Regions from separate parts of the Paenibacillus sp. LBL genome, predicted to be linked through region 2. Evidence: riboswitches for the same ligand, from Rfam matches in the RefSeq annotation. Region 2 holds a riboswitch; each other region holds the start of a gene.

Region 1 (3,132 bases), on a different contig from region 2:
TGATGTTCCACTGAAATTTGATGCTGCTCCGAGGATAGACAACGGTGTCACTTATGTTCCATTCCGGACCGTTGGCGAAGCGCTCGGAATTGAGATCACCTGGAACAGCAAGACGCAAACGGTGAAAGCGATCGGCAGCCTGAAGGGGCAAGCAACGGAGGTATTGCTGCAGGTGGGCAGTAAAACTGCAACCGTGAACGGGAAAAAAGTTACGCTCGCGGCACCACCAGTACAGCGGGAAGGGCGCGTGCTGATTCCGCTCAGCTCGTTCAGCAGCCAATTCGGTGTCGACGTGGGCTGGAACCAGGCTACGCGTACGGTTTCCCTGACATCTCCGCAGCGGGAGATGCATTTGAGAGCCTTCTATGCTCTAGAATCCTATCAGGAACGCGATATAATACCTTCCATGAACTCAGTCGCTTTCGGGTGGAGCCGCATCGACCGCGAAGGTCAATTTACGCTTGAGGGTAAAGAGTACCGCTTGCCTGCATCTGCCGGTGATGTAACGCCACAATCCATTGTGGCGGATGCAGCGGATCAGAACATTAAACCGCATCTTATGGTTTATGCTTTGGATGGTAATGGTGAACTGACCAAGGTTCTGAGTGACAGCACCCTTCGGCAGAAATCGATTGAGGGCATAACGACAGCCGTTACGGACAACGGCTTCGGCGGAGTTGTTCTCGATTTTGAAGGGCTCGGCTTTAAATTGGATGCAGGGCAGCAGCAGAAGCTGCTTAACGATTATGTCAAACAGCTGAAGGCTTCTTTACCGAAGGACATCTCCCTGTCATTGGCCGTGCCGCCATTGAACAGTGCCTATAAAGGCTATGATTACAAGACTCTTGCCTCCATAGCAGATGATCTCATCATTATGGCTTATCAGTATAACCCGGTCGGCACCAAATCGCAGGTACCCGAGCCTAACAGTCTTGTAGATCAGGCGATTCAGCTTGCACTCCAAGCGGGTGTTCCTAAACAAAAGCTCCTGCTCGGCATCAGCTTAAGCAGTGAAACTCCGTCTTCCGTAGATGATAAGCTGGGTCTCGCCAAGCGCTATGATCTAAAGGGAGCCGCCTTCTGGCGTCTGGGACTATTCCGGACTTATAATAATCAGATGGAAGGCGCTGTGAATGCTTCTGTTGTAAAGGAATAAAGTGATCAGGTCTAGCATCCCTCAATAAAAGAAAGCCTGACAAAGATGGATCTTTGTCAGGCTTTCTTAATATGTATTATACTTCCCGAAAAACTGCGTTTCTCAATTAGCTTGGACTGCCTACCAGTTTCGCATAGTTTTCTTGACTCAGTACACGACGCGCCGTTACATAACGCGGCTCATAATAAGAATCGCTAAGCTTGCTGATTCTTACACCCTTGCTGCTGGAAGCATGCGCAAATTGACCTTCGCCAATGTAAACTCCTGCATGCGAAATTCCGCTGCCGCTTGTATTGAAGAACACCAGATCTCCAACCCGCAGGTCTTCGCGATCCACATAAACCCCGGCTTTAGCCTGGCTTTGGGATGTGCGTGGAAGATCTATATCAAAATTTCTAAACATGTACAGTATAAATCCGGAGCAATCAAATCCACTGGTGGTCGTTCCGCCCCATTTATATGGAGTTCCTACCAATTGTTTCACTTGATGCTGAAAGTTCGGTTGTTGATCAGCAAATGCTGTTACGGCACCTGAAGAAAAAATAATTGCAGACCCAAGCAATGTGATGACAAATTTCTTCAAAATATGTTCTCTCCTTCGATGCCTACGGAGTTAGCTAAGGGTTCGGTTGAAGGTTCCCTATACTCTCTTTAGTACAAGAATAATTCACCCAAGACGGTTCCCCCGTTTTCACAAACGAAATTCGGCAAAAATTCATTAACATTTTGTAACTTCTCTTAATATAGTATACAAGCAAGGATGCTGTCAATAATATCCTAAGAATCTATCGTTTTATGTTACCCGCTGTCGGAATAATCGAATTTCGCAGCCTGATTTCTGTTAACAATCTCACATAGTCATGACAATTATGTAACTCTAGCGTATTCCTCTTACTCCATTTTCTTAAAACGTTTAGCAACTTTTTACAGGATCCTGCGTTTAACTATATCAGAAAAGAAATCATAGAGGTGATCCATTACGAATGAGTCAAATCACAATGGCTGAAGCTTTAGCCGTACGGGCAGCAATTCATCGTCTTATGAGCCAGCTGGCGTCGGAGCGTCTGAATAACAGCAGTACGATCATTGAAAAAGGAGAAACGGCTGAGTATCCCGCGCGGAGTGTAGATGTCATTACGGAAGAGATTGAATCGGCGGCGGCGGATTTCAGAAAACTGGATTTGCTGATGGCCCTCTCCAACACAACGCAGACGATCTCCTGGAATGGTTCCGACATAACGATCATGGAAGCAATCGAGCTGGCGAAACACATTCGCGGTGATATCGGACAGCTTGCACACCTCGGCTCTCGCAAGAAGCTTGAGCGTCAAAGCAGCCGGGGAAGCGGAGACAACGCCACGACGCTGTTCAACGTCGCTCTGTATGATCCTGAAGCTTATCAGGCGGCAGCGCGCAAGAAGGAACGCGAGGTAACCAAACTCTCGTCACTGATAGAACATGCCAATCATAACGCAATAATATCGTTTGACGCATCGAAGTATATGGGGTAACGGCAGCCGCCGGCTCCAAGCCTACAGGTATTCCTCACGTGCGGGTTTGGAGCCGGCGGTTACCGCCGGCGGGCGGGAAAGTGCGGGCAACCGCTTGTTTGTCGGATACAAACAAACCATAAGAAAACCAAAAAGTCGAATCCTATGCACAAACGGATGACGGTTTACGGTTCACACTTATCACTCATTACATGTGACGGACTCCCCAATAGCAAAAAAATGATCGCCCCGTTTCCCGCTTCCCTGATACATAATGAAAGCCGCCCTTCTATGGGCGGCTTTTTTATAACTACTGGCTATAAGACCCGTCTAATTCCAATTCTATTTCCCTGCCAAATGATCTCTATCTAAGCTTTATTCCATCCACTGCTCTATCCACTACCCAAGCATTAAATTTGTCATCACCGGAACAAGGCTGCGGCACCAACCAGACCCACATCATCCCGCAGACCGGCCGGAACGATC
Region 2 (3,132 bases):
AAACGGATGGGACGAATTGACCCCCATATATCCGCCGCCGTTGGTGCCCAGATGCTTGATCGATTCAAGAGCAGCCACCGGACCTACCGCAATTTGCTGCTCGCTTCCTTCCATCGTGGTCACGCTGAGCGCAGGCTTCAGGGTCTGAGGCACCTGCAGGGCGACCAGCACCATTGCAATGATGAAGGCCGCCGGAATGAATACCCGGATATGAGCCTTCACAAAGTCCTCGAAGAAGTTGCCGACGGTTGTCCCCTTACTGGTCACTGCCCGGATAAAAGCGATGGCCACGCACAGCCCGGTCGCCGCCGATGTAAACATCATCATCGTAATGACAGCCATCTGCGCAAAATAGGATAGCCCCGACTCTCCGCTGTAATGCTGCAGATTCGTATTGGTCATAAAGCTGATGATCGTATTGAATGACAAGGTTGATTCCATATTATCGATTCCGTTCGGGTTGAACGGCAGTACCTTTTGCAGCCGCAGAATCAGGTAGCCTGAAGCTACCAGTATGATATTCGTAATGACAAAGCTGAGAGCATACCCTTTCCAGGTCATCCCCTTGCGGTCTTTCAAGCCAATCAGTGCAAATATCGGCTTCTCTGCCCAGGAGAACCATTTATCGGTTCGGTTATCTTCATTGCGAAATACCTGATATAGATAGGTTCCGAGCGGCTTAACCAGCAGCACCAGAACCAGAATAACGATGGCAATTTGTATAATGCCCATGACGAGTGCCTTCCTCCTTCAGCGGTTCCCCTAGAATTTTTCAGGGTGAACCAGCGCATAAATCAAATACAGAAAAATAAAGAGCGTACATACCAATAATATGATCACGGCTGATCAGCCTCCGGTTCTGAAACCACGCGTCCACACCAGGACATAAACAGCATGAACAGTCCGTAGGTCCCTCCTAATATGAGCACCATATAAAAATCCTGCATAATCCAATCCTCCACGAACCGTATTTGGCATTAAATCTGCAACTAGCTGACAATGGACGAAATCAGGAAAGATACCTGATGATGGTTCGTATGAAGCACCACATCGGCGCCCAGTCCCTTATATATCAACCGCGGATTGTTGGAGTGGGTAATGACGTAAATCGACTTTGTTGTCCATGTCCGGCAAATCCGCAAATAGCGGCAGCACAGATTCAAGCTGCTTTCGAACAGAAACACCTTGCTGACGGGAAACTCGGGAATGATCCAGGTTGACTCGTCTCTGGTATCAATCAGAATAATGTCTTTGCAGCCCAGTTCCATCATCCTCTCCTGCTCGGCCCGATTGTTGGCTATAGCTGCAAACGAAATATGTTTGTACATCAGCTGGCGGATAAATTCCTCCCCGGCCTTATTCGGGGCGGATACCAAGATGAAATCCTGCGGTTTCTCCATGTGTTTCTCCTCCTAAGTTTCAGAAAGAGAAGGCAACAAAAAGAAGCCTGCGGGAGGAGAAGAACTCTTCCCGCAGGCTTCTTATTCATCCACGGTGAAATACACCGTGGCTAAAGTCCACGACAATCGTTGCCTCTCTCGATACGCTTACGAGGTTAGCTGACGGATTCGGGCGTGAGAGTCGCCCTACCCATAGACCGTTATCTTGTCTATGGGATTCACCCCTGAGAGATCAAGTTCATCTCCCGACTGGTTCCCCCGTTCCTTTTCCATTCAAGGACTCAGCGAAAATTGAAAACGAGTAGCATGTTATTCAATTAGCTATTGACTTATATTCCAAGCCTGGCAGAACTGTACAGCCGTCAGAGTCAAGCCGTGAGAGTCGCTTGACCCTGAGCCTCTGGAAGACCCATGGTGCCTTCGCCGAGGTTCTCATTCATAAAGGAGCACCGCAGCTCTCACACTGCCTTGTATCCTTATGAATCTTATCGACCGGCTGCCGCTGTGCCCTGCTCTTGGAATCATCCGTCAATTCATAGTTCGTATCATACGTCCGGCCGTGCGGGATGTAAATGAGCTCAGAAACACGTGTGGCTGAATGTGGAACAAGATCTAACCAGTATGTCTTCATTATCTCTCGAATACTGCTTTATACTATGTATTTCTCTTGTTTTCTCGAATTTATCGCAATCCATCGAGATACTGAGATTTTGCCATGATAATAGATGACAATACCAAATGTACACGTTTTCTTTTACGGATTTCATCGATTTTCGGAATGTATGCGTCAAATACGGTCATTTACTTTTGGCTGCCTCCGGCGTATGATTCATCCATCTATTCGAAACACACGTTATACGCTGAGCTCCCGACAGATCGGGAGACGGGGGAACCAATATCACCGATAGGACTTCTGTTGGTGAATGGGGTGAATCCGCGATGCCTGACCAGGCATTGTGGTAGGGCGCTCTCAAGCCCGAATCCGACAGCTAACCTCGTAGGCGTATTGAGAGAGAACACGATCCAGCCAAGCTAAAGCGGCCGCTTCATCGGCTGCTAACCGGAAAAAGGCCTGGAGAGCGGGGTTTCTCTGCTCACCAGGCCTTTTTGTCTTGCATATAACATCTTATAAGGGAGCGTAGATCATGACGAAACTCATCGAATTCGAAGCACAGGCAACAGCCATCCAAACAGCGCCAACAATATGTGAAGAGCCCATCCGCTATATGGAGATGTTCCGTTTCGACTGGGGCTCGGCTGAACGCTTTATCCCCTGGAGTGATCGAAGCTGGAACTGCGGCTTGTTCAAAATCAGCTGCGGAGAAGCAGCCGGTTATGCGGAATATGCCCTGCCGAGCACGAGAGAATTCGCAGATCTGGTCCGCTGGGCATCTGTATTTGCAAGGCTGCGGGGCATGCCCGTGACTGAGGCCATACGCTATGCTCAGCAGCAGCAGCAATGGGGATCCACTCGGATGCTGCTCGCCGTATCGGCGTTAGCCGATCTGGAGAAGAACCTGCACCAGCATGTAACTCGCGAACGCCTAGGCAGCCTCCCGCTGGAGCGGTCCTTCCTGATGGATTGCTCGCAAGCTTATTATTTCTTTTAAGGTAAGGGCGGTGTTCACACCCCTCACTTGAACATATTTTTCAGCACCATCATGAGGTTAGCCGGCTTCTCCGCCAGCCGCCGGGTGAAGTACGGGTACCACATCGTCCCGTAGGGCATATA
Region 3 (3,132 bases), on a different contig from region 2:
TTCACCTCTTCATAAGATTATTTAGTCTAATGCCGTAATAAGAAAAGATTGTTAGGACTACATCACGTAGTATTGTTACCCATTAATACTAATTTAAACCTAAAAGAGTAAAGTAATCACGGATTCAAAGCTCAGTCTTCATGTACAATCATCATTTTCAAATTTGTCCAGTTTCCTCACAAAATCTACATAACTTCGGGTTATATAATAGTCAACCTAACAATAGGTTACAAATCGTATGTAAAGCGAGGTGATTACATTATTTGATTTTTTGAATCAAATAAAAAGTGTTGTGCATCCTAAATTCTTGAATCGTAAATTCGAAAGGAGATATTGACTATGTCACATGAACAATACCAAAAGTGTATCGAGGAATGCATACGTTGTATGATGGTATGTAATCATTGTTACAACGCTTGTCTTGATGAAGAGAATGTAGCTATGATGACAAAATGTATTCGTTTGGATCGACAATGTGCTGATATTTGTGCTTTTGCTGCGCATGCAATGTCAACGAACAGTGTTTATGCGCGTGAGATCTGTAGTATCTGTGCCGACGTTTGTGAAGAATGTGGCACAGAATGTAAAATGCATGATGTAAAACACTGTCAAGAATGTGCAGAAGCTTGTTTTAGATGTGCAGAGGCTTGTAGAGCAATGGCAGCGTAGAACAGACTCAATAATCAATAACCCTCCTTGTGAGAAAGGAGGGTTTATTGATTATAAGTTATAACTAAAATTATATATAAATTGGAGATAGCTGTTAGAGCAGATCAACGTCTGCTGGAACAGTTTTTTCTGCTTATGCTGAAAAAGAAGTGGTTACAAAAATGTATTTAATAATTAACTTAGAAGAAGTCGGTGTTCATATAAGAATAATACAATAAGAGCGGAACTTCTCCTTATATTTGTACTTTATAGGGTGAATTTGAACGAAACTCGACTTTTAATAAAAAAAATGATGGATTTAGAGGATGGGATTGACAACATACACGAAAATGTACTACATTATGTAGGGTTACAAAAAATTAATTTTTAATGCCGAGTTTCATTTTTGAAAACGGGGGAACCATTCCGGGTGAATTATTCTTGATTGAAAAGGAATAAAGGGCGCCTTCTACCGAACCCTTAGCTAACTCCGTAGGCATCCGAAGGGAGAGCATGTGTTTGAAGAAATTCATGATTTCATTAATAGGGTCTGCAGTTATTTTGTCAGCTGGTGCGACTAATGCGTTTGCTGATGATCAATCCAAATTGCGTACAGAAGTAAGTCAAGTTGTTGGTACACCTTACAAGTGGGGGGGAACTTCTGTATCGAGTGGATTTGATTGTTCTGGTTTTATTTTGTATATCTTTGATAAGTTTAATTTGGAGCTGCCACGGACATCAAATGCTCAGGCAAAAACAGGTACCCCAGTTGCAAAGAAAAATCTCAAACCTGGAGATTTGGTCTTCTTTAATACAAGTGGTGCTGGTATATCTCATGCAGGGATTTATATCGGTAATGGGCAATTTGCTCATTCTTCCAGTAGTAAAGGAGTAAGGATTAGTAATTTATCGGAATCATACTATAAGGATCGATACGTTACAGCAAGACGTACAATCTCTAAACAAAGTTATACAAAAATGGTTAGTGGATTGCACTAGTACTTATTTGTAATTAGACAAGCCCTGGTAAAAACCACGGGTTTGTTTTTTTGTATCGCAGGTGAATTAAATCTTGTTAAGAATTTAATCTAACATAATTCATTAATCTTCAATGGAAATACCATAAAATGAAAAATTGACTAGTTAAATTAAATAAACTACAATTCGTAGTATATAATATATTATTGATTTCTTGATGTTTTTAAACAAGGATCAATTTTTTTATCAAAAACACTACACTGCGTAGTTAATAATCCGGAAGGGAAGACTTTTTCTATGTGTGGGATTACAGGGCTTTTGATGTTTGAAAACAATTCGCTGCCAACGACGGTAGCAATTAGAAAAATGACCGATGCAATCAAACATCGTGGTCCCGATCAAACGGGCATTAGGGTGGTAGATCGGATTGCTTTAGGATTTACCCGTTTGTCGATCCTTGATTTGGAACACGGCAGCCAGCCTATTTCCAACGAAGATCAGAGCCTTTGGCTAGTTTTTAACGGTGAGATTTATAATTATCAATCATTAAAAAGAGAACTTGAAGACCTTGGTCATACGTTTAAAACGAACACAGATTCTGAAGTCATCATACATTTATATGAGGAGTATCAGGAACATTGTTTAGAAAAACTGCGTGGAATGTTTGGATTTGCAATATGGGATCGGAGGAAAAAACAATTATTTGCTGCTCGTGATCATTTCGGAATAAAACCATTCTATTACTATACGGATAACACTCAATTTGCCTTTGGCTCCGAAATTAAAAGTATCCTTTCTTTAGATGGTCTGAAACCCGCCGTTAACTCAAAAAGTCTGTTCCATTATCTAACATTACAATATGTGCCCCAACCAGATACAATGTTTGCTGGAATAAAAAAGCTTGAACCGGGTCACTATTTGATTGTCGATCAATGGGGAAATATAAAGAATCAAACATATTGGGAAACTAAGTTCGAACCGGAACATCGGCCAATTGAAACATTTATTGAAGAGATCCGGTATAAACTTAATGAATCTGTGAATCTTCATACCCAGAGTGATGTGCCGATTGGGAGTTTTTTATCTGGGGGAATAGACTCAACATCGATTGCCAGTTATCTTAGCAAGAGAGGGCCTGTAAAAACCTTCTCGGTAGGATTTGAAGGCGAGCATAATGAAAATATATATGCTAAAAAGACGGCAACTGAACTGGGTATAGATCATTTTGATGAAGTGATATCGGTTGATCGTTTTTTTGAGGATACGATTAAGGCTGTGTGGCATATGGATGAGCCCATAGCAGATCCGTCTGCAATTGCGATCTATCGACTTTCCCAAGTGGCAAGAGAGCATATTACTGTCGCATTATCAGGTGAAGGTGCAGACGAGCTGTTTGGAGGATATCGTATTTATAGAGAGCCCTCCTCACTTAAACCATTATCGTGGATTCCTACGAACCTAAAACGGAACATTAAGCAATTTATAGACGAAATTCCGTTCAATTTT

What was found. Region 2 has a riboswitch for cyclic di-AMP ahead of M2277_RS09930 (hypothetical protein). Riboswitches for the same ligand answer to the same signal wherever they lie in the genome.
Region 1: it holds a riboswitch for cyclic di-AMP, as region 2 does, so the genes downstream of both, M2277_RS05885 (C40 family peptidase) here and M2277_RS09930 (hypothetical protein) in region 2, are expected to answer to the same signal.
Region 3: it holds a riboswitch for cyclic di-AMP, as region 2 does, so the genes downstream of both, M2277_RS27910 (C40 family peptidase) here and M2277_RS09930 (hypothetical protein) in region 2, are expected to answer to the same signal.

What each region holds. Positions count from the first base shown of each region.
Region 1 covers NZ_JARXYU010000002.1:139,385-142,516, reverse strand. The annotation lists gene M2277_RS05890 (stalk domain-containing protein) at 1-1,156, shown strand, start outside; gene M2277_RS05885 (C40 family peptidase) at 1,263-1,739, opposite strand; cyclic di-AMP (ydaO/yuaA leader) riboswitch at 1,743-1,876, opposite strand; gene M2277_RS05880 (hypothetical protein) at 2,140-2,667, shown strand; gene M2277_RS05875 (ROK family protein) at 3,069-3,132, opposite strand, start outside.
Region 2 covers NZ_JARXYU010000003.1:345,171-348,302, reverse strand. The annotation lists gene kdpA (potassium-transporting ATPase subunit KdpA) at 1-732, opposite strand, end outside; gene M2277_RS31730 (potassium-transporting ATPase subunit F) at 763-840, opposite strand; gene M2277_RS09930 (hypothetical protein) at 990-1,400, opposite strand; cyclic di-AMP (ydaO/yuaA leader) riboswitch at 1,529-1,697, opposite strand; cyclic di-AMP (ydaO/yuaA leader) riboswitch at 2,249-2,420, shown strand; gene M2277_RS09925 (hypothetical protein) at 2,546-3,010, shown strand; gene M2277_RS09920 (proline dehydrogenase family protein) at 3,034-3,132, opposite strand, start outside.
Region 3 covers NZ_JARXYU010000021.1:55,058-58,189, reverse strand. The annotation lists gene M2277_RS27915 (four-helix bundle copper-binding protein) at 340-669, shown strand; cyclic di-AMP (ydaO/yuaA leader) riboswitch at 1,030-1,163, shown strand; gene M2277_RS27910 (C40 family peptidase) at 1,168-1,647, shown strand; gene asnB (asparagine synthase (glutamine-hydrolyzing)) at 1,924-3,132, shown strand, end outside.